One region of the Nibribacter ruber genome, then DNA from elsewhere that is predicted to be linked to it. Evidence: riboswitches for the same ligand, from Rfam matches in the RefSeq annotation. Region 1 holds a riboswitch; the other holds the start of a gene.
What was found. Region 1 has a riboswitch for S-adenosylmethionine ahead of GU926_RS04285 (O-acetylhomoserine aminocarboxypropyltransferase/cysteine synthase family protein). Riboswitches for the same ligand answer to the same signal wherever they lie in the genome.
Positions count from the first base shown of each region.

Region 1 (15,965 bases):
CCATTTGATAGTGGAAGGTGCCGGCGGAGTCATGGTTCCGCTCAATAACAATGAGTTGGTGCTGGACTTGATTTCAAAACTAAACCTGGAAGTGATTCTGGTGTCCAGAAACTATCTAGGCAGCATCAATCATACGCTCACCACCTTGGAAGTCTTAAAGGCTAGAAATATCTCTGTAGTAGGTATCATCTTCAACGGGGTGCCCAATCCGTCCACCGAGCAGTTCATTAAAGACTACACTCAAGTGAAAGTGCTTCCGGCAATTCTGGAGGAGGCAACCTTCACTCCGCCCTTGGTAGAACACTACGCCCAAACCTTCAGAAACGCCCTTTAGCTTATGCAAACCTTATCTGAAAGAGACGTACTGGTCAACTGGCACCCGTATACCCAAATGCACACGGCCGCGCCTCCTATTGGCATTACCCACGGCAAAGGAAGCTTGCTTTTTTCTGAAGACGGCCGGACGTTTATTGACGCGGTTTCTTCCTGGTGGGTGACTATTCATGGGCACGCTCATCCGCATATCGCGCAGAAAGTAAGCGAACAACTGCGTACGCTGGAGCACGTGATTTTTGCGGGTTTCACCCATGCGCCCGCCGTGGAGTTGTCTGAGCGCCTACTCAAGCTTTTACCTGATAACCAGGCCCGCGTTTTCTTCTCTGACAACGGTTCTACGGCAGTGGAAGTGGCCATTAAAATGTGTCTGCAGTATTGGTTTGACCGTGACCTACCCAGAACCAAAATCATCGCCTTTAAAGACAGCTACCACGGTGACACGTTCGGGGCCATGTCGGTGAGCGAGCGATCTGCTTTTACCCGGCCCTTCCACCAGTATCTCTTTGACGTAGAATTCATTGATGTACCGGTGCCAGGCCAGGAAGAAAATACAGTAGAGCAATTGAAAGCGGCTTTAGCAAAAGGAGACATAGCGGCCTTCATTTTTGAGCCGCTGGTGTTGGGCACGGCCGGCATGGTCATGTATGCACCAGAGGTGTTGGACCAGCTCATAGCCCTTTGTCAGCAGCACCAGGTGTTCACCATCGCAGACGAGGTGATGACCGGTTTTGGACGCACGGGCAAACGCTTCGCCTGTGACTATCTGCGGCAAGAGCCAGACCTCATGTGCTTTTCCAAGGGTTTGACTGGCGGCACCATGGCCATGGGCGTGACCACCTGCACCCAGGCCCTATACAATTCCTTTCTGAGCGAAGACAAAGCCAAGACCTTCTTTCATGGTCACTCATATACGGCCAACCCTATTGCCTGTTCAGCGGCGGTGGCCAGTCTGGATTTAGTGGAGCAAGACGCGTTTTTGGCAGATTTAGAGAGAATTTCTGCTTCGCACCAAGCCTTTGCGGAGACCCTGAAAGACCAACCGGGCATTAAGGAAGTACGGCAGACGGGAACCATTCTAGCCATAGAATTTGCCACCGGCACTACCTCGTATTTTAATAACCTGCGGGACCAGTTGTACAATTTGGCCATATATGAAGGTGTCTTATTGCGGCCATTGGGCAACATTGTCTATGTGTTGCCTCCGTACTGCATCACTCAGGAAGAATTAGCAAAGGTGTACGCGGTTCTGGAGAAAATGTGCCAACTGGTGCTGAACTCGTTTTCCGCCTGATTTCCAGAAAATAGCCTAAAAACAGAAGGAGTATGCAGCAAGAGTGGATTGTGGTGAGAGGAGTAGGTGCGCTTTCAGGTTTGGGCTGCACCCAGGCAGAAACGGCAGAAGCGTACGCGGCAGGCAACACTTGCTTTACTGCGTTTGAAGATGGTGAACTGGCTGTTTCTCCCCTCTCCGCCTCTGCCCAACACGTACTAACCGCGCTCCTCCAGGAAAAACCGAAATACGGTTCCCTGGACCGTTCTGTACTATTGGCCGTGGCCGCCGCCCGAGAGGCCGTAAGTCAGGCAGGCTGGGACTCCGATGAATTCCCTCTGGGCATTAACCTAGGTTCTTCCAGAGGAGCCACCAGTCTGTATGAAAAGTACCACGCAGATTTTCTGGGCAGTCCGCAAGGCAGCGTCTCTGCCATGGCTTCGCCCAGCACCACTTTGGGCAATCTAGCCAGTTGGGTGGCGCAGGACTTAGCCGCGCAGGGCCCCATGATCAGCCATTCGGTGACGTGCAGCACCGCGTTACAAGCCGTGGCCAACGGAGTAGCCTGGTTGAAGGCGGGCATGGCCAAGCGGTTTCTGGTAGGCGGCACCGAGGCTCCCCTCACCGGATTTACGCTGGCTCAGATGCGAGCTATTGGAATCTACTCACCCTTTGCTGCAGATAATCACCCTTGTAGGCCCATAAACGGGAAGCAGAACACCTTTGTCCTGGGCGAAGGCGCAGCCGTCCTCGCGCTGGAGCGCATGAAAGAATCTGAATTGGCCCAACTGCCGCCTCAGGACCGCATTGTGATAGCCGGCGTGGGCATGGGACTGGAACAGACGCCCTCCAAAACCGGAGTTTCCAAAGAGGGTCTCCATTTCCAGAAGTCCATGCAAGAGGCCCTACACATGGCGCAGCTTTCCCCTGAAGCCCTACAAGCCCTGGTCCTGCACGCCCCCGGAACCAAAGCCGGAGACGCCGCTGAATTGGCAGCCATAGCCGCCACTTTCCCCAACCCAGGCCCTTCCCTTTATACCAACAAATCATTGATCGGGCATACGTTGGGTGCCTCAGGGGCCTTGAGTCTTTCCCTGGCCATTGCGCTCCTGCAAAAACGTCCCATCTCAAACAGGCTTCGGCTTTCTACAGCGCCAGTTCCCTCACCCACTTCCGTACTGGTGAATGCCGCTGGTTTTGGAGGAAATTCCGCCAGTGTTTTATTGCAGGCGCTTTAACGTTGATCAAAGGCCTTCCTTCCTTCCTTCCTTCCTTCCTTCCTTCCTTCCTTCCTTCCTTCCTTCCTTCCTTCCTTCCTTCCTTCCTTCCTTCCTTCCTTCCTTCCTTCCTTCCTTCCTTCCTTCCTTCCTTCCTTCCTTCCTTCCTTCCTAAGCACAGCTTCCCACCATTCTTTTGTCCTCCTGCAAGGACCTTGTGGGCAAGCTGCAGCAACTATAACCATTGAATCAGAACTGCCCTACTCCAGAAGAAAATGCAAAGTAGTTTCAAAGCCAAAGTCTGTCTAGGTCGCCCACAAGATTCTTTCAGGATGGCAATAATTTGGATTGAGTGGTTATGAAATTGCAGCAAGTTAAGTCGGCCCGTTTTTGGCTTGTTTTCCAGGAAATACCCCAAAAACGGATGCTCTAAAAAAGAGGAATAATTCTTGACTAACCTGCTCTGCCGTACCGCTTTCTAGACTTTGTTTAGTAAATTCGCAGGTTTTATTTACGTTTTATGAAAATCATGAAATTTGGGGGCACTTCGGTGGGTTCAGCAGAACGCATGGGTGCCGTTTCTCAACTCCTCCCCACGCAGGAGCCCGTGATTGTGGTATTGTCGGCGATGTCCGGTACCACCAATCACCTGGTTCAGATTGGGCAGCAGCTGGCGCAGCAAGATCAGGCGCAGGCTGAACGTTTAACAAGCCAACTAGAAGATCGCTATAAACAGGTGATCACTGAGTTATATAAACAGGACGCTTCCAAACACAAGGCCAAACAGGTCATTGACACTACGTTTCAGGACATCAGAGCCTGTTTTGGTACTCCTTTCACGCCAGCCTCAGAGAAAATCATTCTGGCGCAGGGTGAGTTGTTGTCTACTCAGCTTTTCCAGATTTACCAGGAAGAGCAGGGCACGCCTTCTGTCTTGTTGCCGGCCTTGGAGTTCATGCGTATCACGGAAGAAGAAGAGCCAGACCAGGCGTACATAAGGGAGAAACTTTTGCAGCAACTGGCGCAGTACCCAGATAATCAATTGTTCATTACGCAAGGGTACATTTGCCGAAACGCCCAAGGTCAGATTGACAATTTAAAGCGTGGCGGCAGTGATTACTCGGCGTCTATCATCGGCGCTGCCCTACGGGCTCAGGAAATCCAGATTTGGACCGACATTGACGGCATGCACAACAACGATCCGCGCATTGTCAAAGACACTTATCCTATTGCGGAGCTTTCCTTTGACGAGGCGGCGGAGTTAGCGTACTTCGGGGCGAAGATTCTGCACCCGTCCAGCATCCTGCCGGCGCAACAGTTCAAAATTCCGGTACGGTTGCTGAACACCATGCAGCCAGCGGCAACAGGCACCTTGATTTCTTCCAAAAAATCTGGCAACAGCATCAAGGCAGTGGCTGCCAAAGACGGAATCACGGCCATCAAAATTAAGTCGAGCCGTATGTTGCTGGCCTATGGTTTTCTGCGCAGTGTGTTTGAGGTGTTTGAGCGATTCAAGACGCCCATTGACATGATCACCACTTCTGAGGTGGCCGTGTCCCTGACCATTGACAATGACACACATCTGTCTGCCATTACAGACGCGTTGCAGCGGTTTGGCAGCGTGGAGATAGACACAGACCTGAGCATCATTTGCGTGGTAGGTGACTTCATGGAAGACAAGCCCGGTGACGCCCTGCGCGTGATGCAGTCGTTGAAGGATATTCCCTTGCGCATGATTTCCTATGGCGGAAGCAAGAACAACATCAGTCTTCTGGTGAACACCAGCCAGAAAAACAACGCGCTTTTGGCTATCAATGAAGGGGTTTTCCAGGAAAGGAGGCTTTCTTAATGCTAGGCCTTCATTTACCTGAAATTCAGCAGCACGCCACGCCATTCTACCTTTATGACTTGGGGCTGCTTCGGCAGACCTTGGCTACGGCCCGTGCCGAGGCGGAGAAATACGGCTACCACGTGCATTATGCCTTAAAGGCCAACGCCAACGCGCCCATTCTGGTAGAAGTACTAGCCCACGGCTTCGGGGCAGATTGCGTGAGCGGCAACGAGGTACAATGTGCGCTTGATGCCGGTTTTGCGCCGGAGCACGTGGTGTTTGCCGGGGTGGGTAAGTCTGACGCCGAGATAAACTTAGCCCTGGACAACAACATCTTCTGCTTTAACTGCGAGTCCAGTCAAGAGTTGGAAGTCATCCATGAGCTGGCGGCCGCCAAGGGCAAAGTTGCTCAGGTGGCTCTGCGCATCAACCCGAATGTGGACGCTTACACGCACAAGCACATTACCACTGGTCTGGAGGAGAACAAGTTTGGCATTAACATGTGGGAGTTAGAGGTCTTGTTGCCGCAACTGGCACAATGGACTAATATAAAGTTGATTGGCTTGCACTTCCACATCGGGTCGCAGATTACAGATTTGCGAGCCTTTGAGAACCTGTGCGCGCGCGTGAATGAGATACAGCAGTGGTTTGAAGACAAGGGTTTTACTTTCCCGCATTTGAACGTAGGCGGTGGCCTGGGCGTGGATTATAAACACCCAGACACCAACACCATCGCTGATTTTGCCAACTATTTTGCCATCTTCCATAAGTTGCTGGACAAGCGCGAAGGACAGCAAGTACATTTTGAGTTGGGCCGCGCCCTAGTAGCCGCCTGCGGCACCTTGATTTCTAAGGTGCTGTACATGAAGCACGGGCAGAAAACCAACTTCGTGATACTGGACGCCGGCATGACCGAGTTGATGCGCCCGGCCTTGTACCAAGCGTACCACCACATAGACAATTTGACCAGCACTCTGCCGGCTAAAACTTATGATGTGGTAGGACCTATCTGTGAGTCTACGGACAGTTTCTCTAAAGCTATTCAATTACCCGAAACCAAGCGGGGCGACTTGATGGCCATTAGAACGGCTGGCGCCTACGGCGAAGTAATGGCGAATCAATACAATCTGCGTAACCTCGTGCAGGCGGTGTATGTAAACTAAAATTCCGTTTTCGGGCTGTTTAACAGAAAACAGCCCGAAAACGGTTTTAAACGAAGACGCCCAACTTAAATGTCGGGCGCTTTACGTGAATAAACGAAAATTAACAAGCATTCTCTTAGATAGCCTCTGCCAATTCTGGTGAGGCTATTTTCTTTTCATGGCCTGTGTAATGAACAGATGTAGCCATGACCAAAGAGCCGGTTTCCCGCAATTTTTCCTGGTATTTCACAAGCGCACCCAATGTCACATTTCCTACAAGACTAATGGTCTCGCTTTGGCGTTGCAACATTATAATTTTGGTAAGGCCTAGTACGCCCAACAAACTAGCATTCTCGGTGCGGACGTATATTTCCAGCTCAAAACCTTTGTCCAGTTCGGCCGCTTCCTGATTTTGCTGGAGTTTTGGATATTGGTACTGATAGCCTTTTAACAAACCGGCAATGTCTGACAAGACCGCCGCGCCGGTAGGAAGCCCGCCGGCGCCCTTGCCCTTGAACAGTTGCAACCCGGTATAGGCCCCTTCTACTACTATGCCGTTAAACTCCTGCTCCACCGTGGTCAGGTCATCTGTAGGTTGTACCAGCGTGGGCAGTACCAAGGGCACCAGTTTCCCTTCTTCCGTTTTATGTAGTGAAGCCACCAATTTAATGACCGCTCCCCTGCATCTAGCAAATTCCCAGTCAGGTTGAGATAGGGCATTGATGCCAATAAAAGGCACCTCTTCCGGTGACAGAACTCTACCAAACGCATGCGCCGACAAGATGCAGAGCTTGTGCCTGGAATCGGCGCCGCTTACGTCCAGCCAAGGGTCCAACTCCGCGAAACCTTTGTCCTGCGCCTCCTGTAATGCCTCAGCGTAGGGCTTCTGCTCTTTGAAAATTTGGCTCAGGATGTAATTGGAGGACCCATTCAAGATTCCGGAAATTCTACTCACTGGTTCCTGCCCAAAGAATTCTTCCACGGTTCTTACTATGGGAATGCCCCCGGCCACGGCCGCCTCATACAATAACAACCCGCCATATTCTGCCTGTAGTTGCAACAGCTTCTCCAGGTGGTGGGCCACCATCTTTTTGTTGGCGGTCACCACCCGCTTGCCTTGGCGAAGCGCCGTGGTGACAATGTCATAGGCGTCATGAGCGTCACTGATGGCTTCTACCAGAATATCTAGATTGTCATCATTGAGCAATTCCTGCGCGTCAAACGTGAAATGGTTGGCTGGCAGTGACCGCTCCTTCAAAGGGTCCTTCACGCAGATTTTTACCACCTGAGCCGGGAGATTGGGTTGCTTTTGCAAAATATCATAGAGCCCCTGCCCTACACACCCAAACCCGAACAAGCCTATCTTTAAAATACGGTTGGTATCCATGTCTTTCTTTGTGGTTTTTGCTCCAAGAAGGAGGTGATACTTTTTTCTAATTGGTCGGTCTCTAGTAAAAACCCATCGTGGCCTTGCTCAGATTGTATAACCTGCAAGGTGGCATTGGGCAGGTACCGGGCAACAAACTTCTGTTCTTTAAGCGGGAACAGCCCATCAGAGTCCACTCCTATAATAAGTGCCTGCGCCTGCACTTGGTTTAAAGCCTCCTCCACGCTTCCTCTCCCGCGACCCACGTTATGAGAATCCAGCATTTTGGTGAGGTGCCAATACGTGAAGGCGTTAAACCGCTGGGCCAGTTTTTCGCCTTGGTAGCGCTGATACGATGCGGCTTTGTACCTGTCCAAGGACTTAGGATTTTGCTCCCGTTGTCCCTGATGGTAGGATTGGTAACTCCTATAAGATAGCATAGCCACCGCCCGCGCCGTCTGTAAACCCTGGGCACCGGCTCCGTCGGTGTTCAACTGCCAGGTTACGTCCTGTTCAATGGCCATTCGCTGGGTCTCGTTCAAGGCGATGGCATACGGCGACTGCACCGCATTGGAAGCCACCAGCACCAACCTTTTAATCACTTCTGACTCTCCTATCGCCCATTCCAAAGCCTGCTGTCCGCCCAAAGAACCGCCAATTAACACTTGTATGGTATCCAATTCCAGATGTTCACGCAAAAGTTGGAAGGCCTTTACCACATCACGATTGGTCAGCGCTGGGAACTGGTGGTAATAAGGCCGACCCGTTTCTGGATTCACTGACAAGGGCCCTGTAGAGCCATAGCAACCGCCCAAGGTGTTGGCGCAGACAATGAAATGTTTGGCGGGGTCAAAGGTTTTGCCTTCTCCGAAGAGGCCGCCCCACCAGTCTTTCACAAACGTGTTGCCACTAAAAGCATGACATACCCAGACCACGTTGTCTCTATTCTCATTGAGCGTGCCCCAGGTGGTATAGAAAAGTTGGAAGCCGGGCAGCTGCCGCCCAGACTCCAACTCAAACGCTTCTTTAAATTCAAAAACTCGTCCTTTCAACATGGCTACCTTAGTTAAGCGCCTCGGCGACTGGACGGGCAATTTTCACCTTGGCAAACGCCTGCTCAAAATCAGCTTGGATGTCATCAATGTGCTCAATGCCCACCGATACGCGCAACAACGTTGGGTTCACGCCCGCCGATAACTGCTCCTCTTCTGAAAGTTGCTGGTGGGTGGTAGAAGCCGGATGGATGATAAGCGTCTTGGCATCACCTACGTTGGCCAAGTGACTCACCAGTTCCAAGTTGTTGACGAAGATTTCGGCCTCTTCTTTGCCACCTTTCAGGTTGAAGCTCAAGACCCCGCCAAAACCGCGTTTCAAATAGCGCTTGGCCAAGCTATGATAAGGGCTGGAAGAAAGGCCCGGATAATTAACGCTTTCTACGGCTGGGTGCTCTTCCAGCCACTGGGCCAAAGCCAAGGCGTTATGCACCGTGCGGTCCACGCGCAATGACAGCGTCTCCAACCCTTGTAATAATTGGAAAGAGTTGAACGGGCTGATGGCCGGGCCAAAATCGCGCAAACCTTCCACTCTGGCTCTTATGGCGAAGGCAATGTTCCCGAAAGGCCCTTCGGCGCCGAACACTTCCCAGAAATTGAGGCCGTGGTAGCCTTCTGAGGGCTCACTGAACTGTGGGAACTTGCCGTTGCCCCAGTTGAAGTTACCTCCGTCTACAATCACGCCGCCCACGCTGGTGCCGTGCCCGCCAATCCATTTGGTAGCCGAAGCCACAACCACGTTAGCGCCGTGCTCCAACGGCCGGAACAGATAACCGCCCGCGCCGAAGGTGTTGTCTACTATTAAAGGAAGCTTGTGACCTAGAGCCACGGCCGCAATGGCCTCAAAGTCTGGAATGTTAAAGCGCGGGTTGCCAATGGTCTCCAGGTAGAAGGCCTTGGTGTTTTCATCCACCAATTTGGCATAAGACGCAGGCTCGTCATTTTTGGTGAAGCGCACCTCTATGCCCAACCGCTTGAAGGCGACCTTAAATTGGTTGTAAGAACCGCCGTACAGATTGCTGGAGGCAATAAAGTTGTCGCCAGCTTGTAAAATGTTGGTAAGTGCAATGAATTGAGCTGCTTGTCCTGAACCGACCGCCACCGCGGCAACGCCTCCTTCCAAAGCGGCAATGCGTTTCTCAAACACATCTGTGGTGGGGTTCATGATGCGGGTGTAGATGTTGCCAAACTCCTTTAAGGCGAACAAATTGGCGCCGTGAGCCGCATTTTCAAACACATAAGAGGTAGTCTGATAGATAGGAACCGCTCTGGATCGGGTGGTGTCATCTATTTCTTGGCCAGCGTGAAGCTGAAGGGTATCAAAATGGAAAGTATTAGACATGGGAATACCAGGTTACAATTTAAAATTGAACAAAAGCAAGACAGGTGGCTAAATTGATACGCGCAGAACCAGTAGGCTACGCGCGGTTAGCCCTGAAAACAAGAAGGAGAAATGGCTGGATTAGCGGCAACAACAGCAACAATAACCCAGCACGGGCATTCGCTGCGGATGACGCAAGAAAGTGAGGATGGCAGACACAAGGGTCTGGGTGAACACTAAAAAGTGCTCTGCTGTGATTTGACGAATGGTTTGGAATTGTTTTTCCATCATTGTATCAATTTATATTCCCCAGCGCACTATGCGGTTGGGTTCAGGAATTAGCACCTTACACCAAGGTAGGTTGCTAGAGCTTCACAGAGCCTGTCTCTCCACTCTTCTTTATAAATCAACTACCGGAATAATTGACTTGATGCTGCAAATGTATAGACGAATTGGACAAAAACAAAAATCCTTCTATTTTTTTTATTTTTTCTTTACGCAGGTTCCGGCACTTTCGTTTTCGGGGTATTTTTCAGAAAACAGGTCAAAAATGGAAACCGTCTTTTCTGCTTGCCCCCTTCGCATCCTTTTCTAACTTTGCCTCCTTAAGCACACGCCATGCAAGCGCTCAAAGAAACCCATTTCCATTTTCCTGAACAAACCGGGTTCTACCGGGGCAAGGTGCGGGACGTCTATTACTTTCAAGACAAACTGGCGTTAGTAGCCACCGACCGCATCTCTGCCTTTGACGTGGTCCTGCCTAGAGCCATCCCTTTTAAAGGACAGGTCTTAAACCAGATTGCCGCCAAGTTCCTGGAAGCCACCAAAGACGTAGTACCCAACTGGGTCATCAGTCATCCGGCGCCCAACGTAACCATAGGAAAGCAATGCGAGACCTATAAAGTGGAGATGGTAATCCGCGGCTACTTGGCTGGCCACGCCTGGCGCGAGTACAGCGCCGGCAAACGTACCGTCTGCAACGTTTCTCTTCCAGAAGGTTTAAAGGAGAATGACCGCCTGCCAGAACCCATCATCACCCCTACCACCAAAGCCGCCGAAGGCCACGATGAGGACATCTCCCGTGAGGAAATCATCCAACAAGGAATTGTCTCAGAAGACGAGTACCTGCAATTGGAATCCTATACCAGAGCCCTTTTCCAGAAAGGCACCGAGCTGGCGGCTGAGCGCGGTTTGATTTTGGTGGACACTAAATATGAGTTCGGGAAGGCAGATGGCGTCATCTATGTGATAGATGAAATCCACACTCCGGATTCTTCAAGATTCTTTTACTCAGAGGGTTACCAGGAACGGCAGGATGCCAACCAACCGCAACGGCAACTTTCAAAGGAATTTGTACGTCAATGGTTGATTGAGCAAGGTTTCCAGGGAAAAGACGGCCAGCAGGTGCCCGAAATGACAGATGAAAAAGTGGCCGAAATATCCCAGCGTTACATTGAATTATACGAGCAAGTCTTAGGCGAAACGTTCTCCCCCCAGCCGTACGCCCAGGACCTGGAAGCCCTGCAAAAGAGCATTGCTTCCAACATTTTTTAAACCACTTTGTTACAGATATTCCACCAATTTTTGGTAGATTCGCACTCTAAACCTTTTTGCTGTTACTTATGAAGTACACAATTGATAAAAAAGAGAATTATACCGTCATCACGATAGATGAAAAAAAGCTTGACACCACGATTGCGCCAGATCTGAAGTCAGAGTTTGTGAAGTTGAACGCAGAAGGTATAACCAATTTGATCCTTGATCTTACCAACGTAAAATATACAGATTCATCTGGGCTTTCTTCTATCCTGATCGCCAACCGTCTTTGCAACTCTTCTGGAGGGGTATTGATCTTGACGGGTTTACAGGAGCACGTAATGAAGTTGATCACTATCTCTAAGTTAGAGTCTGTGTTGAACATCTTGCCAACCGTAGAAGAAGGCATTGACCGCGTGTTCTTACACGAAATTGAGAGCGATCTTACCAAGAAAGAAGAATAGTCTAAAAGGGCGCCGGTTTGGACTTTGAGCTAAAAATTCTTGGCAGTTCTTCTGCTACGCCCTCTTTTGACCGACATCATACCGCCCAACTTTTGGCAATTGGCAATCAATTAAACCTGATTGATTGCGGAGAAGGTACACAAATGCAGCTGATGCGTTACAAAGTAAAGCATCAGCGCATTTGTAACATCTTCATTAGTCACCTCCACGGTGACCATTATTTTGGCTTACCCGGGTTGCTGTCCACTATGCACCTGCAGCAGCGTACCGCCCCTCTCAACCTTTTCGGCCCCAAAGGCTTAGCCGAGATACTAACCCTCCAGTTTAAGTACGCCGGCACCCAGCTTCCTTACAAGATCAATTTCCATGAAGTAGACACCACCGTCTGCCGGAAAATCTTTGAGGACAAAACCATTACCGTGCACACCTTACCTATGCAGCACCGCATCAATTGCTGCGGGTATCTGTTCAAGGAAAAGCAAAAACCCCGACACCTGCTCAAAAGCAAGCTTCCTGCCTTCTTGACGCCGCCGCAACTGGTGCGCTTGAAATGGGGCGAGGATGTTCTAGATGAGGCCGGGCAAGTATTGGTGCGCAACGTGGAGGTGACCACTGAGCCCAAGCATAGCCGTAGCTATGCCTACTGTTCAGATACCAAATACAAAGAAGATATTCTACCCATGATCAAAGGCGTGGACCTGCTTTACCATGAATCTACTTTCCTAAGTGACATGACCCAGCGCGCGGACTATACTTTCCATAGCACCGCCCAGCAGGCCGCTACGTTGGCTTTAAAAGCTCAGGTGAAGCGTCTGCTTATCGGGCACTTCTCAGCGCGCTACAAGGACCTGACGCCGTTGCTGGCAGAGGCGCAGGCTGTGTTCCCCAATACTAACCTAGCGGTGGAGGGTAAAACGATTAGCGTCTTGGAGTAGTCGGGCTCTACGTTCCTTCAAAGTATTCTTCCGTTTTTGGCTTGTTTCCCGGAAATCAGGCTAAAAACGAACTCCTCTCGTCATCCAGAACCTGCCGAAGTATCTACCGAAAACTTCATTGTGCCTGCCTTGCGCTTGTATTCCAATTTCCCTACCGCCATTGTAGGGGTTCTCACCAATGACCATTACAGCCTTCTTCCAAGGCGTAGAGGTTACATCTGTGACTTTCTATTACAGGTGATGCACTTCCGTTGGCTTTTCCTGAGCAATGTCACTTCATCCGGTGCCCTTATGCTGCCTTGTTGCATTGTGCCCGCTAAGCGCTCGCGGCCGCGGGGCCTCGTCTTCCCGCCTCGCGCTGTACCAGCTTGCCTCTTCTGCGTGGTAATTTTTCTGATTGTTAACCAGTCTTGCTTTGTCGTGACCGTCGTCCTGCCAGAGGCGGCAACCTGCTTAGGCGACTCGCCGGAAAGACTGGAACGGGTGCTAGTAGTAGAAGCCTATGCTAAACGCAATTGGAACAGGTGCAGAAGCAAAGGCTATTACTATATGTAGATTCTCCCCTTGAGGGGGCGAAGGGAGGTGTTTACATCGGCAGGTAAATCAATCGACAATTGACAACCAGCAATCCTTCCGTTTTTGGGCTGTTTTCTAGGAAACAAGCCAAAAACGAACTATCTCCAACAAATAACAAGTCTGCCAGTTTATGAGTTGACAATATCGCATAAGCACTATCTTTACAGGTCTTTACCTTTCAACGAAAGTCCATGTCCATACCCACAGATGCCCACAACATGGGCTATAGAAAACGACAGCTCTTCATGGTGTTGAGCGGCATCTTCCTGACCAATGCGTTGCTGGCGGAACTGATTGGCGTTAAGATTTTCTCGGGTGAGGCAGTGTTCGGTCTGCCCGGGGCGCAGATTCCGGTTCTGGGCGCCACACTGGATTTTAATCTGACGGCAGGCGTCATTATTTGGCCCATCGTGTTTGTGACCACAGACATTATCAATGAGTACTTCGGGCGGGATGGCGTGAAGAAGATAAGCGTGCTCACCGCCATGCTCATTGCGTATGGCTTTCTGGTGATAGTAGCGGCCACCACCCTGCCGCCGGCACAGTTCTGGCTGGATGTGAACAACCAAGGCCCCAACGGGACCGCCTTTGACATGGATTTCGCCTTTAACCGGGTATTCAGACAGGGCCTGGGCATCATCATTGGTTCTTTGGTGGCATTCTTGGTGGGGCAGTTACTGGACGCCTACGTATTCCATAAGCTTAAGCACCTAACGGGCAGCAAGAAACTATGGCTTAGAGCTACCGGCTCCACGCTTATTTCTCAGTTGGTAGACACGGTAGTAGTGTTGTTCATTGCGTTCTACCTCTTCGGGAATTGGGATTTGAAGACCGTGCTGTCTGTGTCTGTGATCAACTACTTGTACAAGTTTGTGGTGGCAGTAGTATTGACCCCGGTGTTGTATTTGGCCCACCCTATCATTGACAGGTATTTGGCCGGTGACCACGCCGTCCCCATGGACACGTTCATTTCTAAGGACTAGGCTCGTTTTTGGCGTATTTCCTGGAAAACAGGCCAAAAACGAGGTAATCCAATATGGGCTTCATGCTTAACGTAGACAGACAACAAAGCTTCTAATATTTCTATGCAAGATCTTTCTCCGGTGTATTTATTGAGCGGCCTGGGCGCCGATGAACGGCTGTTTCATAACCTGAAACTCCGGCATCCGGCACCGGTGGTTATTCAATGGATCAGGCCAGAGAAGCAAGAGTCATTACGAAACTATGCGCAACGGTTGTTGGCTCAGATTACGCCTTCAGAAAAGCCGCCCATCTTAATTGGCCTGAGCTTTGGTGGCATGGTGGCCCAGGAGATGGCCAAGCTTATTCCCGTAAAGCGCGTCATTCTTTTGTCTAGCTTGGCAGACACGGGTGCCCTGCCGTGGTATTATCGTGTGGGTGGCTTTTTGCGCATGCAGCAGTGGCTCCCGTTTGAGGTAGCCAAGCGGTGGCCGGCCCCTGGGTATTGGCTTTTTGGGGTGCATTCAAAAGAAGAGCAAAAACTGTTCAAATCCATCATTCAAGACACAGACCTGCACTTTCTAAGGTGGTCGCTCACGCAGATTCTGCACTGGCGGCACAAGGCCCAAGACCAAGAGGTCATCCTACTGCACGGCGATGCCGACAAGGTTCTCCCCGTGCCACAGTACGCCCATGTGCATGTGCTCAAGGGCGCCGAGCATCTGATGGTTTTGAACCGCGCCCAGGAAGTCAGCAATCTGCTCAACCAGTACCTGGACTAGGCTCGTTTTTGGCGTATTTTCTGGAAAACAGCTTAAAAACGGATTCTCCTTTCCCGTTTGCCCGTCAATGATTTACTTTGTACCCTATTAACGTACATTTTTATGGCACGAATTCTTACCGGTATCCAGAGCAGTGGCCGTCCGCATTTGGGCAACCTGCTGGGTGCCATCCTCCCCGCCATTGAGCTTTCCAAGAAAGCCGGCAATGACTCTCTGTACTTCATCGCAGACTTGCACTCGCTCACCTCTATCAGAGACGCTGAGGAGCGCCGCATGAATACCTATGCAGTGGCCGCGGCGTGGCTGGCCTTCGGGTTTGACACAGACAACAACATCTTTTATAGACAAAGCGATGTGCCCGAGGTAACCGAGCTGACGTGGTATTTGAGCTGCTTTGCGCCGTACCCTATGCTGGCCAATGCGCACTCCTTCAAGGATAAGTCGGCTAGACGTGGGTTGGCTGACGTGAACGCTGGTTTGTTCACCTACCCTATCCTCATGGCCGCCGATATTCTGTTGTATGACGCCAACTTTGTACCGGTAGGCAAAGACCAGGTGCAGCACCTGGAAATCACCCGCGACGTGGCTTCATCCTTCAACCACATCTACGGAGATACATTTGTGATACCAGAGGTGAAGGTAGATGAGAGCGTGATGACGGTGCCGGGTATTAACGGCGACAAGATGAGCAAGTCCTATGGTAATACCATTGACATCTTCTTGCCAGACAAGGAATTGCGCAAGCGCGTCATGAGCATTGTCTCTGATAGCAAAACCTTGGAAGAGCCCAAAGACCCGTCCACGGATACCACTTTCAAGTTATATGCGCTGTTGGCTTCAGAATCTGAGTTGGAGACCATGCGTCAGAATTATTTGAACGGAGGTTTCGGCTATGGCCACGCCAAGCAGGCATTGTATGACTTAATCATCACTAAGTACGCAGAGCCGCGCGAACGCTTCCAGTACTACATGAACAACTTGCCAGAGATTGACGCTAAACTAGCCGAAGGTGCCGCCAAAGCCCGCGCCATTGGTGCCCCGGTGCTGAAGCGCGTACGGGAGAAGTTGGGATTCTAGGATAGTAGCTAGATATTAGATTTTAGATTTTTGACAATAAGAGAAGCCGAGGCAGATTGCCGCGGCTTCTTCGTTTTAGTCAAGAATGAAATGAATCTTT
Region 1 is NZ_CP047897.1:1,003,706-1,019,670, forward strand. It holds gene bioD (dethiobiotin synthase) at 1-334, shown strand, start outside; gene bioA (adenosylmethionine--8-amino-7-oxononanoate transaminase) at 338-1,627, shown strand; gene GU926_RS04255 (beta-ketoacyl synthase N-terminal-like domain-containing protein) at 1,660-2,844, shown strand; gene GU926_RS04260 (FliH/SctL family protein) at 2,841-3,068, opposite strand; gene GU926_RS04265 (aspartate kinase) at 3,344-4,672, shown strand; gene lysA (diaminopimelate decarboxylase) at 4,672-5,817, shown strand; gene GU926_RS04275 (homoserine dehydrogenase) at 5,933-7,183, opposite strand; gene GU926_RS04280 (homoserine O-acetyltransferase family protein) at 7,162-8,217, opposite strand; gene GU926_RS04285 (O-acetylhomoserine aminocarboxypropyltransferase/cysteine synthase family protein) at 8,225-9,556, opposite strand; SAM riboswitch class I at 9,833-9,943, opposite strand; gene GU926_RS04290 (phosphoribosylaminoimidazolesuccinocarboxamide synthase) at 10,154-11,089, shown strand; gene GU926_RS04295 (STAS domain-containing protein) at 11,158-11,535, shown strand; gene GU926_RS04300 (ribonuclease Z) at 11,553-12,470, shown strand; gene GU926_RS04305 (queuosine precursor transporter) at 13,238-14,029, shown strand; gene GU926_RS04310 (alpha/beta hydrolase) at 14,132-14,788, shown strand; gene trpS (tryptophan--tRNA ligase) at 14,891-15,865, shown strand.

Region 2 (15,965 bases), 1.1 Mb from region 1:
CACCCAATACTACCTGAACGTGCTCTCAGCGGCGGGCTGCCCCAACGTGGACAGCGTGCTGGTGACGGTGCTTAAGAAACTCAAGATCCCGAAGGCCTTCTCACCCAACGGCGACGGCGTGAACGACACCTGGGAGATTCCCGGCGTGGAGGACTACCCTAACCTGAGCATGGAGGTCTACAACCGCTGGGGAGAGCTTGTCTACACCGCCCACGGCTACCCCGTGCCCTGGGACGGCAGGCGCAACGGGGTGGACCTGCCGGTGGGCGCCTACTACTTCATCATCAACCCGCACAACGGGCGTCCTAAGTTCTCTGGGTCTTTAACTATCCTGCGCTAATGGAAAAGCTATTCAGAAAAGTATCGCTTGTGCTGGCATTGGTGTTACTGCTTATGGTAGAAAGCCGTGCCCAGCAGATTCCGCACTACAGCCAGTACACGCTCAATCCGCTTCTCCTAAACCCAGCCATCTCCGGCACCGACAACTATCTGGACGTGCGTGCCGGGTACCGCAACCAGTGGGTGGGGCTGGAGGGCGCGCCCACCTCCTACTACCTGAGCGGCCACATGTCGCTTGGCAAGCTGGACTACAACAGCACGCCCACCACGTTCAGGCCGCAGTCCTTTTCCAAAACCAAGAGCCGCGCCCAGTGGAAGCCCCAGCACAAGAGCACCCTGCAGAAGACCCGCGCCCACCACGGGCTGGGCGCGCTTATCCAGGTGGACCAGGCCGCCGGCCTCAAGCGCACCGATGCCCAGCTCCTCTACGCCTACCACCTGCCGCTCAGCGCCAACGTCAAGCTGGCCGCAGGCATAGCGGCGGGCGTCACGCAGTACGGCCTCAACTGGGAGCACCTCTCCTTCACCAACCCCGGCGACCCGGTGACCAGCGCCAACGACTACCGCAAGACCCGGCCCAACCTGGGCGTGGGCCTCATGGCCTACGGCGACCGCTTCTACGCGGGCGTGTCATTGGCGCAGATCCTGCCCGCTCCGTTCAGCTTCCGGGCCTCGGGGCCGGGCCAGACGCCGGCCAGCCAGCAGCGCCACCTCTTCGCGCACGGCGGCTACCGGTTCGCGGCGGGCCGGCAGTTCAGCGTGCTGCCCTCCCTGGTGCTCAAGTACGCCAGCCCCAGCCCGCTGTCTTTTGACGCCACCGCCAAGGTATACTACCGGGACCAGTTCTGGCTGGGCGGCACCTACCGGCATCATGACGCGGCGGTGGCCATGGCGGGCTTTCAATTGAAACAGCGCCTGCACCTGGGCTACGCCTACGACTTCACCACCAGCGCGCTCGGTACCGTGAGCCACGGCAGCCACGAGGTAGTGCTGGGCCTCATGCTCCGCAACACCCGAGGCGTCTTCTCCCCTTCCCAGTACTGGTAGTTCGTTTTTGGGCTGTTTTCTGGAAAACAGCCCAAAAACGAAGGCTTTGCACAAAGTTTGCGCCGTCTATCCAAGGTGCCGCTTAGAATTTCTACCTTTGTTCAAATAACCATACATTTTTGGACGGCATGCTGCACCTAGGCGACTACAACTACCTTGAAATTCTGAGAGAACTGGACCACGGCTATTATCTGGGCTCTGAGGATGGAGACGTGCTGTTGCCGCGCAAGTACATTCCGGAGGGCGTGCACGTGGGTGACATGATCACCGTCTTTGTATACCGTGACTCTGAAGACCGCCTCATTGCCACCACGCTAGAACCCAAAGCCAAGGTAGACCAGTTTGCCTGTTTGCAGGTGAAAGACATCAGCAATTTTGGGGCATTTATGGAGTGGGGCCTGGAGAAGGATTTGTTTGTGCCGTACCAGAACCAGCATGAGCCCTTGCACGTGGGCCAATGGGCGCTGGTGTACGTGTACTTAGACGAATCTTCTGACCGGTTGGTGGGCTCTACCAAACTGGCTCCCTTTCTTAATTATGATGACATGCCTCCGCAGGAAGGTGAAGAGGTGCAGATTCTGATTGGCCCGGAGAAGGCCCTGGGCTACCAAGTGATGGTAAACAACGGTTTTCTGGGCATGCTCTACCGCAACGAAATCTTCAAACCGCTGCAATCTGGAGAATATACTCAAGGCTTCGTGAAAAAAGTACGGAAAGACAACCGCCTGGATGTGAGCCTGCAAAAACAAAGCTATGATGAGGCCCTGGAAGCCGCCGAAGCCATTCTAGCCAAGCTTAAGGCAGAGGGTGGCACCCTATCCCTCACTGACAAGAGCAGCCCAGAGCTGATCTACCAGACCTTGGGCATGAGCAAGAAGACCTTTAAAAAAGCGATTGGTGCCTTATATAAAAGAGGAGACGTGCAACTATTGCCAGACAGCGTGAGTCTTTCTCCCAAGAACTAGCGCTTGCCCATCCCTTTTGCCATTACCATTGCCCAATGAAATACGTCTGTCTACTTTCTCTTTTTATCTGCAGCGCCCTGTATTGTCAGGCGCAGGCGCCCAAAGTTACCAAGAAAATAACCGCCGCCCGCACGCAGACGCCCCCTAAGCTAGACGGCCTACCAGACGAGGAAATATGGCAGCAGGCACCCGTGGCCTCAGACTTCATACAGAACGTTCCTAACTTGGGAGCTCCCTCCAAGCAGCGCACCGAGGTGCGCATGCTCTATGACGATGCCGCCGTGTACGTGAGCGCCATGCTCTTTGACACCGCCCCAGACTCTATCCTTACCCAGTTAAGCGCCCGTGACGGCGGCCAGGTGAACGCAGACATGTTTGGCGTATACTTTGACACGTATTTAGACAAACAGAACGCTTTCGGGTTTGAGGTGGCCACCTCTGGCGTGCAGACCGATTTTAAGCTGACCAGCAACGGCGATGACCGCGCCTGGGACGCCGTGTGGCAGAGCGCCGTGGCCCGCCATGACAAAGGCTGGTCCGTGGAGATCCGGATTCCGTATTCCGCCATCCGTTTCCCTAATAAGGAGGTACAAACCTGGGGCATTAACTTCTGGCGGGGCATACGCCGCTACCGCGAGGATGCCTTCTGGAACTTCGTGGACAGCTCCGTACAAGGGTTCGTGAATCAGTTTGGCCAGGTAGAAGGCATCTCTAACATCAAGTCTCCGTTACGTCTCTCTTTAATGCCCTACATCTCTGGGTACGCCACGCATAATGAAGCCGGCAAAGACAAGGTGGAAATGAGTGTGAACGGCGGCATGGACGTGAAATACGGTATCAACGACGCCTTCACCCTGGACATGACCTTGGTCCCGGACTTCGGGCAGACGCAGTCAGACGCCCAAGTACTGAACCTCTCTCCGTTTGAGGTGCGCTTCAATGAAAATCGGCAGTTCTTTACAGAAGGGACAGAACTCTTTAACAAAGCCGGTCTTTTCTACTCCAGGCGCATTGGCACCACGCCAATAGAATACTTCAGCCTGCCCTATGACAAACAGCGGTACGGCGAAACCATTTCTGTGATAGAAAACCCAGACAAGGCCAGCCTGGTTAACGCTACAAAGGTTTCTGGGCGAACAAACAAGGGCTTGGGCATTGGCGTCTTCAACGCCGTGACCAAAAACACTTATGCTACCCTGCGCAGCGAGGAAATCGGTGAGGAGTTTGAAGTATTAACGGATCCGGTGACCAACTACAACGTGCTGGTGCTGGACCAAAGCCTGCCCAACAGTTCTTACATCACCTTCACCAACACCAATGTGACCAGGGGCCATGGCTATTACAACGCCAACGTGTCTGGGGTGCTGGCCAAGTTCTCCAACAAAAAGAACAGCTATACTGGCGGCGGGCAGTTTAACCTGAGCCAGAAGTATTTTAAAAACACAGAGCCCTCGCAGGAAAAGGTAGACCTGGGCTACACCTATAACGCCTGGTTTGGCAAGACCAGCGGCAACTTTCAGTTTACGGCAGAGCATAGCGTCAAGAACCACACCTATGACATCAATGACCTGGGCTACCTGAGCAACAACAACAGCATTGACAACAAAGCCAACGTACGGTATAACATCTACAAGCCCTTCTGGAAGTTGAACAACCTCTACAACGCCGTGGGCATCCAGCATCGCATGTTGTACAAGCCAGCAGCTTTTTCTCAGATAGTTTACTTTATTGAGACCAACGCCACTACCAAGAACTTCCTGGCTTTTGGCTATACCCTCGCGTTTCTGCCGCACAACAACTATGACTACTTTGAACCCAGGTCTTATGAGAACGGCGTACCAAACCGTAAATGGAGACAGCCCGGCGGCGCAGAGTACAGCGGCTATATTTCCTCTGATTACCGCAAAAGGTTTGCCCTGGATGTAAACGGCGGCATTTTCATCTCAGGAGAATATGACCAGAAGACCTATTGGGTGAATGTAAGCCCCAGAGTGCGCGTGAGTGACCACCTGATGCTCGTTTACAGAACCGGCTACAATGAAAATTTAAACAGCTTTGGTTTTGTAAAGAACCTAACCAGTGGAAACGGGCAAAAAGACATCGTCTTTGGCCGACGCACCGTGAAAACCATTGAGAACAGCCTCACTGGGTCTTACATATTCAATGCCCGCACGGCCTTGAATATTAACGCCCGTCACTATTATTCCAACGCCTCTTATCATGAGTATTTCTTACTGCAGGAAGACGGCAACATGAGTGCATACACTAACATGGCTGAAAGCCCGTCCAGCGCTAACCGCAACTTCAACGCCTTCAACATAGACGTGGTGTACAGCTGGCGGTTTGCCCCGGGCAGTGAGATGAGCATTGTCTGGAAGAATGCCATTTACGATGATCTGGTGCCTACGCACACAAACTATTTCAGGAATTTCAACAATACCCTGCACGCTAACCAATTAAATAGCTTCTCCGTTAAGCTGTTATATTATCTGGACTACCTGGTGATAAAACAAGCCCTCAAAAAATAACGGACTCTATGGAATCTGCCAAAACCGCCCTCATTGCAGGTGCCAGTGGGTTGGTGGGCAGCCACTGCCTGCAACTGCTACTGAATGACCCCAGATACAGCAAGGTCATCTCCATTGGCAGGCGCCCCCTGCACCAAGAACATCCAAAGCTAAAGCAGCTGGTGGTAGACTTCAATGACCTGACCAAGGTGCAGCAAAGCCTGGTGGCAGATGACGTGTACTGCTGCCTGGGTACCACCATCAAAAAGGCGGGCTCTAAGGAAAACTTCCGGAAGGTGGACTTGCATTACGTGGTGAACCTGGCCAAAATCACCGCCAAGAACTTCGCCACGCAGTTTCTGGTAGTCTCTGCCTTGGACGCAGACCCAGAGTCGCATATTTTCTATAACCACACCAAAGGCGAAATGGAGCAGGCCGTGAAAGCGCTGCCCTTCACCGCCGTGCACATTTTCCAGCCGTCTTTGCTTTTGGGCAACCGCCAGGAGAAACGAACGGGTGAGACTATGGCCGCCGTCGCCATGCGCTGGTTTGGGTTCCTGCTGCGCGGCCCTCTGCGCAAGTACAGGCCCATTCAAGCCAAAACCGTAGCCAAAGCCATGCTGGAAGCTGCCAAACAAGACGGCGGTGGCGTGCTGGTACACCCTTCTGAGCAAATGCAGCAATACGCAGCCTAATGGTTGATTGCTGATTGTTGTTTTTGGCTTGTTTTCTGGAAAAGAGGCTAAAAACGGCTAAAGTAAGAAGCACATTATTGCCACCCAGCTACGATTTTTTCTAAAACCCGAGGCAGAGATTAGAGTATTAAGAAAACTTCTACTTCTTAATTTCTACCCATGGCGTCTGCTGAGCATCAGTTTAAACACCTCTTTCCGCGCAGTGTGCAATATGACCCTCATTGGGTGCGTACCCATTCCATGGGCGAGAACGTGCTTTTCAACCTGGAGAGCATTACGGCTCAGATTCCGCTCAAGAAGGGCATGCGCGTGTTGGACTTGGGCTGCGGCAAGGCCATCAGTTCTATCTTTCTGGCCAAGGAGTTTGGGGTGCAGGTATGGGCGGTAGATGAGGCCATCTCTGCAACAGACAATTACAAGCGCATACTGGAAGAGAACTTAGAGAACCAGGTATTCCCCATTCAGGCAGATGCCCGGTCCCTGCCCTTTCCGCAGGAATTCTTTGACGTGGTGCTGGTCATTGACTCGTACACCTACTTTGGCACGGATGACAAGTACCTACCCTACATCTGCAAGTTCCTGAAGCCCGACGGCTACATTGGCGTGGTGGACGTTTGCTTTCTGGAGGAGATTGAGACGCTGGACCAGGTCCCGGATTTTCTGCAGGAAGACTACCAGGATTACTGGTACTACATCCACTCCATACCCTGGTGGAAGAAGCTCTGGGAGAAGACTGGCTTGGTAGAAGTGACCACTGCAGAGCTGCTCCCGGCCGCCCAGCTCATCAAGGAGCAGTATGTGAAGGACTTTGAGGAGCATGGTCAAAAAAAAGACCCGTTTGCCCGGGCGCTCAAAAAAGATAATCAGCAAACAATCAGCTTCTTCCGGCTGGTGGGCCAGCGCACCGACAAAAATGCCTACCTGCAGTCTTACAAAAAAAGCTAACTTGCAAGCGCAAAAGTTAGCTTAGACGAAGCAGACCTAGTTTTTAGCAGTAAATTCTCTGCTGCTACCTATAATAAATACAGTATCCTGACGATTATAAAATGACCCTCTCTAAGAAGCTGTCATTCATGATATTGTAGGTTTGGAATATCACATAGCGGAAACGCTGACAACGGTGAGCATTGATTTTAAGCCATTTTTTCATGCGCACCAGGACGGCCTATTCTTGTTGCCTGACGGCCCACTAACCGTGAGGCACATCACCTGATGCTTCCCCGAACCTACTTGAAAAGCCTGCCCTCGCGCAGGCTTTTTCATTGTATACCCGTTCCAACTTCACTCCAAGGGGAGAACGGTCCTTGGCTTTTCGTTTTTAGCCTCTTTTCTGGAAAACAGCCCAAAAACGACCATTGGCAGAGTTAAGATTAAGGTCTAAACAAAACGGCTGCTTGGCAAGGCAATGACTATGAGTAGGCGAAGTGGGAATATTGATTTTGCTATACGCCCACCACAAACTAGCCCATAGGCAACCGCATATACCACAGCAATCGGTTTTGGGATAGGTGGAATTTTCGTTGCTAGTCTCTTTTCCTGAAATACAGTCACCTCATTTCACATCATCTAACCTCATCCATGAACTCCCCGGTGACCAGATTGTAGCGCCTACCTTTGGGCAGCACGTGCAGCAGCAGGTGTTCCAGGCACAGAGGCTCTCCCTGCTCTATCTGGGTGAAGTTGTTCTCCTCCAGGTGTCGGCCATCAATGACCACTACCAAGCCAGAGCCGATGGTTTCAATGCACTCGTTCTCTCTAATCAAAATGCCGGTGTCCTCTCCCAGCCCAATGCCCACGTGTGACGGGTACGCCGAGATGGCTTCTATCAGGCGAGGCATGCGCCGTCGGTTGACAAAGTGGGTGTCAATGACCAGGTCTTCCAGCAGCCCCATGCCCTCTTGCAGACGCACCATTCCCTTAACCAGGGCATTGTCATCCCGTGACTCCTCAATCATGATCTTAGAAAGCGCCATGGCCCCGGCACTGGTCCCCGAGATGAGAAACTTCTCCTCCTGCTGGTAGCGCTGTTTCAAGAGTTCCAGCGCCGGCGACCCCAGAAAAACCTCTGAGATGCGGCGCTGGTCTCCGCCGGTGAACATGAGCCCGTCGGCCTTTTTGATCCTTTCCAGAAAATAGTCGTCCTGAGCGGTGTCTGAGTGTTGCATGTACAAGACTCCCACGTTGTCACATCCCAGCTTCAGAAACGCATCTAGGTAAAGCTGGCCCATCTGCTCTGGAATATGGGAGGCCGAGGTGATAACCTCAATGCGGGTGCCCAGGCCATGCAGCTCGTCATGAATGCGTTTGAGAATGCCATGGTCAAAGAACCGAAGATGCGTCTGCAAATGCTCCTCGGCAGGACTGGGATAGGTGCCCTTGTCCTCGTTGCCGCCAATGGCCACTATTTTCCCTTTGGGCTTTTGCATACGCGTCTGCTTACTCATGTACCGTAAGGCTCCCTTTCATGACCGGGTGGAAACTGCAGTAATAGGCCACACTTTTTGAAGCCACCAGGGTCCAGGATTGGCCGCTGGCCAGCGCCGGAGACTGCCAGGCGTTCTTTGAGGTTTCTGTGACATTATGCGTGACCACGTCCTTGTTGACAAACACCACCTTGTCGCCTTTCTTGACGGAGAGGCTGCCGGGAGAGAACTTCATCTGACTGATCTCTACCGTGTGCGTGACCTGAGCAAGCATACGCGGCCTGGTCCCCACCGCCATGAACAAGAAGAGCAGGAACAGGCCGTAGACCGCTTTGGCGCGCCAGTTAGCCGACCTTCTCATTTCTTATGGAAGTGTTTCTGCACCATCTCAGCATGTTCCAGGTGCGCTTTAAGGGCCGGAACCACAGACTCCAGAAAACCTCTCAGGTCTGCGTTGTCAGACTCTGGAATCAAGAGATCCTGCACCGCAGAGATTACAGACTTGTGGTAGGCCACCTCATTGTCAATGTAGGCTTTGTCAAAGGCCGCCCCAGATTTGGCCCGAAGGTCTTGCTTGGTTTTCTCTGCCTCTGCCAGGAGTTGTTTGCCCACGGCATGCTCCACGGGGGTAACGCCCAGTTTCTGCACCAAGGCCACAGCCTGGTTTATTACGGCGGTATGGTCATTGGTCATGGTCTGGGCAAACTGCAGGATCTCTTTGTTCTTGGATTTCTCCTGGGCCACTTGGGCAAACTCAATGTCTATTTTGTTGGCAGTCACCGCCACAGAGGCTACCTCTGCATCAGACAGTTGGGTAGTACCTTGCGCAAGCGCAGCGTGGCTAAACAGGGCGCAGAACAGAAAGCCCAAAGCGCCGGAAAATGTTGTTTTCAGTGTTTTCATGGTCGTTATAGATTAATGGTTTCTTATTAGATGCACCTGCCCTTAAGCCGTTACAAAATTTCATCTGAATCTTTAAGACGACCAGAAACCAGCAACCCAGGAAACTGACAAGCGGGAATGACTATTGACTGACTAGGATCCGCTGCATAACCCGTTCTACCAGCTCATCGCAGTGGGTAGAGCCAAACGCATAGGCAGTGGATTGGTCAAACAGGCTGCCCAGGCTCGTTTTTAGCATTTCTTTAGCCCTGTGCAGACGTACCCTGGTGTTGCTTTCAGAGATGTCCAGACAATGTACTACTTCTTGCAGGCTCATTCCCTCTACTTCCCTTAGAATGTACACAATCCTGTATTTCTCTGGAATCCTGTCAATGGCTGCTTCCAGTTCCTGCTTGATCTCCTGCCGAATGATGTTTTGCTCAGGGCTCAAATAGTTGACCGCCTGCAGATAGGTAGTGGCTAAATCTACCAACATACCAGGTTCTACAGCATTGGCCATTAGCTTCTTCTGGTCACGCAACTTGCCCAGCGCCACGTTGATCCCTATCCTGATGAGCCAGGTAGAGAAGAAAAGATGGTTTTTGAGCTGAGCCAGCCGTTCATAGGCTAGCAAATAGGTGTCCTGCATGGCATCTTCGGCGTCTGCCACCTCCTGCAAGTACGATCTGATGGCCCGGTACAGCTTCTGGTTATGACGGCGCATGAGCACCTCGTACAATTCCTTCTCGCCGTGCAACACCCGCTCCACTACCTCAGCATCTGAGTACAAGGAAGCGTGCGTGATCTGGTCTTTGGTTTTGGAGGAAGTTTCCATGCCGGAAGAATTTGAATGTGATGAAAGCGCAGGAAAAGCAGGTACTCACGCGGTATGGGAGGGCATTCTGTAGTACGTTTTTAATTGGCCTTCATCTAAGAAAAAGACCGGAACATTGATGGCTTTGGAGCCTGTGCTTTCATAGACCAGCCTAGAGACTTTTGGCAAATACTCTCTTAGCTCCGTTTTTTGCTTGTTTTCCAGGAAATAGCCCAAAAACGCCTTCCAACAGTCAGCAATGAAAAATCAGCAATAATCCAATTTGGAGAATGACACGCCGGCGCTTACATTTGCAACACTTATCCAGAAAGACGGAGGGATTAGGCCCTGTGATGTCTTAGCAACCCAATTCAGTTGGGTGCTACTTCCTACCCAGTTCGCTTGGCGTGCTGGGGGAGATGAGTGACGGAATTTCCTGCCCGCCCGCCCGCCACTTTCCTCCGCGCTTTCTGTATACGTAACCATACCCACGGTGAACCCAGAAAGAGATGACGCGCATAGAGGAAGAAGTACAAAAACGAATTTTAGTCTTAGACGGTGCCATGGGCACCATGATTCAACGCTACAACCTCCAAGAAGAGGACTACCGCGGTGAGCGTTTTAAAGACCATCCCACAGATGTAAAGGGCAACAATGATTTGCTTTCCCTCACGCAGCCGCACATCATCAAAGAAATACACAGCCAGTACTTTGAGGCCGGCGCCGATATAGCGGAGACCAACACGTTCAGCGGCACCTCCATTGCCATGGCCGATTACCAGATGGAGGATTTGGTCTACGAACTCAATTTTGAATCTGCCCGCGTAGCCCGTGAAGCGGCCGATGAGTGGACCGCGAAGACCCCAGACAAACCGCGTTTTGTGGCCGGCGCCATGGGCCCTACCAACCGTACTGCCTCTCTTTCACCAGACGTAAACAACCCTGGCTACCGCGCCATCACCTTTGATGATTTAGTAGAGGCGTACACTGAGCAGATTAGAGGCTTGGTAGACGGCGGCGTAGATGTGCTATTGGTGGAAACCATCTTTGATACCTTGAATGCCAAGGCGGCTTTGTTCGCCATTGACCAATACAGCCAGCAGACGGGCAAGCGTCTGCCTATCATGGTGTCTGGTACCATCACAGATGCCAGCGGCCGTACCCTTTCTGGGCAAACGGTAGAGGCGTTTTTGTACTCGGTGTCGCACATGCCGTTATTGAGTGTGGGCTTTAATTGCGCCTTGGGCGCGAAGCAGTTGCGTCCGCACTTGCAGTCTTTGGACAAAGCGTCTAAATTCAGAATCAGTGCCTACCCGAATGCTGGTTTGCCAAACGCGTTTGGGGCCTATGATGAGACGCCTGAGCAGATGGGCGAGCACATACGGGATTATTTAGAAAACAACTTCGTGAACATTGTGGGTGGTTGTTGTGGCACTACGCCGCCGCACATCAAAGTCATTGCCCAGATTGCCCAAGAATTCTCACCGCGTCCCCTCCCGGAATTACCGGCCGTTCCCACCTACTCCGGCTTGGAACCCCTCACCGTCTTTGAAGGCTCCAACTTCGTCAACATCGGCGAACGAACCAACATCACCGGCTCCAAGCAATTCAAGCGCCTTATTGTAAACGGCCAGTATGAAGAAGCCCTGGCCATCGCCCGCGGGCAGGTAGAAAACGGTGCCCAAATCATAGACGTGAACATGGACGAAGGTCTGCTGGACTCCGAAGCCGCCATGACCACCTTCCTCAACCTTATCGCCTCAGAACCAGACATCGCCCGCGTGCCCATCATGATTGACTCCTCTAAGTGGAGCGTGATTGAAGCCGGTCTGAAGTGCGTGCAAGGAAAAGCCATTGTCAACTCCATCTCCCTCAAAGAAGGCGAAGCCCAGTTCAAGGAAATCGCTCGCAAGGTGCGCAGTTACGGGGCCGCCGTGGTGGTGATGGCTTTTGACGAAGAAGGCCAAGCCGACAACTACGAACGCCGCATACAAATCTGCCAGCGTGCTTATAACATATTAACAAAAGAAGTAGGCTTCCCGCCGCAGGACATCATCTTTGACCCGAACATCTTAACGGTGGCCACGGGCATGGAAGAGCACAACAACTACGCCGTAGACTTCATCAACGCCACCCGCTGGATTAAAGAAAACCTGCCGGGCTGTAAAGTAAGCGGCGGCGTGAGCAACATTTCTTTCTCGTTCAGGGGCAATGACCCCGTGCGCGAGGCCATGCACTCTGTGTTTTTGTACCACGCCATCAAAGCCGGTCTGGACATGGGTATTGTCAACGCGGGAATGCTGGAAGTCTACGAGCAAATCCCGAAGGATCTGCTGGAGCGCGTAGAGGATGTAATCTTGAACCGCCGTCCAGATGCCACCGAGCGCTTGGTAGATTTCGCTGAAACGGTAAAAAACAAAGGCAAAGAGATTGTCCGGGATGAGGCCTGGCGCAGTGAGCCGGTGCAGAAGCGTCTGACGCACGCGCTGGTGAAAGGCCTGGTGGAATACATTGACCAGGACGTAGAAGAAGCCCGTCACCTGTTCCAGAAGCCGCTGGAAGTGATTGAAGGCCCGTTGATGGATGGCATGAACGTGGTGGGCGACTTGTTCCAGGAAGGAAAAATGTTTCTGCCGCAAGTGGTGAAAAGTGCGCGCGTCATGAAAAAGGCCGTGGCCTATCTGTTGCCGTTTATTGAGGAGGAGAAGGCAAGAGTGGCGGCGTTAGAGCCCCACCCCCAGCCCCTCGGCTCTCTTTTAGGCGAGCATGTTTTTAGAGCTGATCCGAAGAAGTGGGAAGCGCTTTTGAATTTTAGTCGTGATGGCCGGAAGAACCCAACCGTAGCTGAAGATATCTTATGGCCAGAGCTTAGAGGAAAGAAGCTAGAAGGTCATAAATTCAGAAGGCAACACCCCATACATGAATTTATTGCTGACTTTGTCTGCATCAGAAAGATGCTAGTCATAGAAGTTGATGGAGAATATCATACTAAACAACAAGAATATGACGCTCTTCGCTCTGAAGTCCTTAACAGCCTAGGTTACCGGGTTCTCCGCTTCACTAATGAAGAAATACTGCAGGAAACACCACTGGTTTTAGAAAAAATCAAGCAGACCCTTCAACTAGAACCATTATCTCCTCAAAACACACCAGCGGACACCCCCTCTCCACGGGGGAGGGGGCAGGGGAGTGGGGCCTCCCGGTTCGCCGGCAAAATCCTCCTCGCCACCGTCAAAGGCGATGTGCACGACATAGGAAAAAACATTGTGGGCGTAGTCTTGGCCTGCAACAACTATGAAGTGATAGACCTGGGCGTGATGACCCCAATAGATAAAATCCTAGAAACTGCCCGCCAGGAGAATGTAGACGTGATTGGCCTGAGTGGTTTGATTACTCCTTCTCTGGATGAGATGGTGTCGGTGGCCAGGGAGATGGAGCGCCAGAACTTTAACGTGCCGTTACTCATTGGCGGAGCCACTACTTCGCGCGCGCACACGGCCGTGAAGATTGCCCCGGCTTACAAGGGCACGGTGGTGCACGTACTGGATGCTTCGCGCAGTGTGCCAGTGGTAGGTTCTTTGCTGAGCCCCGACAACCGCGAGAAGTTTGCGCAAGACATGAAGGCGGAGTATGATGAGATGCGCGAAGGCTACCTGAGCCGCCAGAAGGAGAAAAAATACCTCACACTGCCACAGGCCCGCGCCAACAAACTGCCCATCGACTGGAAAGCCGAGGACATTTACCAACCCGCTAAAACAGGCGTGACCGTATTCAAAGGCTTCCCACTGGAGGAGTTGGTGCCCTACATTGACTGGACGCCTTTCTTCCAGACTTGGGAGTTGCACGGCCGCTTCCCTAAACTGCTGGAAGACCCGCTCATTGGTTCAGAAGCCACCAAGCTTTTTGCAGATGCGCAGGCGTTATTGAAGCGCATTGTAGATGAGAAACTGCTTATTGCCAACGGCATTGTGGGTCTCTTTCCGGCTAACAGCATCGGGGAAGATGACATTGAAGTGTATGGCCATGAGCAACGCACCGAGGTGTTAACCACCTTCCGCTCTTTGCGTCAGCAAGGACAGAAAGGGCCGGGTGTTCCCAACTTGGCGCTGGCAGATTTTGTAGCACCCAAGGAGACTGCTTTACCTGACTACGTGGGTGGCTTTGCGGTAACCACAGGCCATGGCTTGGAGGAATTGCTTCAAGAATTCGCCGCCGACCACGACGACTACCACAGCATCATGGCCAAAGCGTTGGCAGACCGCCTGGCCGAGGCCTTCGCCGAGAAACTGCATGAGATTGTGCGCAAGGAATTGTGGGCCTATGAGCCAGAAGAAAGCCTCACCAACGAGGAACTGATTAAGGAGAAATACCAAGGCATCCGTCCGGCGCCGGGTTATCCGGCCTGCCCAGACCACACGGAGAAAACCACGCTGTTCCAGTTGCTAGACGTGGAGAAACACACCGGCATCACCTTAACCGAAAGCCTGGCCATGTACCCCACCGCAGCAGTGTCTGGCTTGTACTTCGCGCATAAGCAGTCACGGTATTTCGGGTTGGGTAAGATTGAGAAGGACCAGGTGACAGATTATGCCCAGCGCAAAGGCATGACCGTGGAGGAAACCGAGCGCTGGTTGTCACCGAATTTGAATTACTAAGCGGTTCCGTTTTTGGCCTGTTTTCAGGAAATCAGGCCAAAAACAGAGAGGTAAACACATTATTCCTTTTCAGGGTTTCCCTCTTTCCTGTCATCCTGAAAGGAACTTGTGAGCAAACTAATTTAGCGCCTGAGTAAACGCTATTACAAATACCCACAAGGTCCTTTCAGGATGACAACTGGGTGAGATTGATGAGGAAACTTCCTTAGAGGCAAAACCTCTTAAAGACATTCTTTACATCGCCTAGGGCGAACAGGAACAACTAAACGCCAACAGGCAAAACAGCACCCGACATTACGTCAATGAAAGTAACCGAGCATTTACAAAACGCCACTTCTACCCTATTTTCTTTTGAGATTCTTCCGCCTGTGAAAGGGAAAAGCATCCAGTCTATTTATGAAGGTATTGACCCTTTAATGGAATTCAATCCGCCGTTCATCAACGTGACCTATCACCGCGAAGAATATGTATTCAAAGAACGCGGCAACGGGCTGCTGGAGAAAATCACCATCCGAAAAAGGCCGGGCACCGTGGGGATTTGTTCGGCTATCATGAACAAGTACAAGGTGGACACGGTGCCGCACATCATCTGCGGGGGCTTCAGCAAGGAAGACACAGAGAACGCCTTGATGGACCTCAACTTCCTGGGCATTGACAACGTGCTTCTGCTTCGCGGCGATGCCGTGAAAACCGAGGCGCATTTCAGGCCGCACACAGACGGGCACGCGCACGCCTCAGACCTCATCCAGCAGGTGGTACAACTCAACCATGGCCAGTATCTGGATGAGGAAATGGAGAGCCCTACCCCAACAGATTTCTGCATTGGCGTAGCCGGTTACCCAGAGAAACACGTAGAGGCCCCCAACCTGGCCACTGACCTCAAGTACCTCAAACAGAAAGTAGATTTGGGCGCCCAGTACATCATCACGCAAATGTTCTTTGACAACAAGAAGTTCTGCGACTTCGTGACTGCCTGCCGTGAAGCGGGTATTACCGTTCCTATCATTCCGGGTCTCAAGCCCTTGACCACCTGCAACCAGCTTACGGTTTTGCCGCGCTTCTTCAATATTGACTTGCCAGAAGATTTGGTAAATGCCGTAGAGGCCTGCAAAACACCGCAAGACGTGAAGCAAGTGGGCATTGAATGGACCATCCAGCAGTGCAAAGAGTTGATGAATTTTGGGGTGCCGTGTCTGCATTTTTATACCATGAGTAAGTCTGAAGCTACCGCCGCCGTAGCCAGAGCCATTTTCTAATTGCCATTTTTGGCCTGTTTTCCAGAAATCTGGCCGAAAACGGATTTATAGCCTCTTCAAAAAGCACTAACTTGTAGCCTTCTAATTTTATTCTAGCTACCTGATATGTGTTGCTGCAATCTGGGGCTTTATCCCATATATTGATAAGCCGAATATTTTGCTTGATTCAGTTGTTGGTTGCATTAAGTATTATGATTAAGAAACTGCTATCGTTACTAATTATACTTTTCGTAAACCTTTGTGCCTATGCACAGGATGAGGATATTCCTTACAATTTAAACAGAGCCTACCTAAATGGAGTGGACGGATATAAAACAATTAAGGTAACCACCACCTACGATTCAGGAGATTACAGGGTAGAGGATTACCATCTATACAATTC
Region 2 is NZ_CP047897.1:2,080,265-2,096,229, forward strand. It holds gene GU926_RS18655 (PKD domain-containing protein) at 1-340, shown strand, start outside; gene GU926_RS08830 (PorP/SprF family type IX secretion system membrane protein) at 340-1,386, shown strand; gene GU926_RS08835 (CvfB family protein) at 1,515-2,351, shown strand; gene GU926_RS08840 (DUF5916 domain-containing protein) at 2,387-4,879, shown strand; gene GU926_RS08845 (oxidoreductase) at 4,888-5,553, shown strand; gene GU926_RS08850 (SAM-dependent methyltransferase) at 5,713-6,498, shown strand; gene GU926_RS08855 (cyanophycinase) at 7,116-7,979, opposite strand; gene GU926_RS08860 (cupredoxin domain-containing protein) at 7,990-8,337, opposite strand; gene GU926_RS08865 (DUF4142 domain-containing protein) at 8,334-8,879, opposite strand; gene GU926_RS08870 (RNA polymerase sigma factor) at 9,001-9,693, opposite strand; SAM riboswitch class I at 9,990-10,098, shown strand; gene metH (methionine synthase) at 10,182-14,327, shown strand; gene metF (methylenetetrahydrofolate reductase [NAD(P)H]) at 14,630-15,583, shown strand; gene GU926_RS08885 (hypothetical protein) at 15,775-15,965, shown strand, end outside.
Region 2: it holds a riboswitch for S-adenosylmethionine, as region 1 does, so the genes downstream of both, metH (methionine synthase) here and GU926_RS04285 (O-acetylhomoserine aminocarboxypropyltransferase/cysteine synthase family protein) in region 1, are expected to answer to the same signal.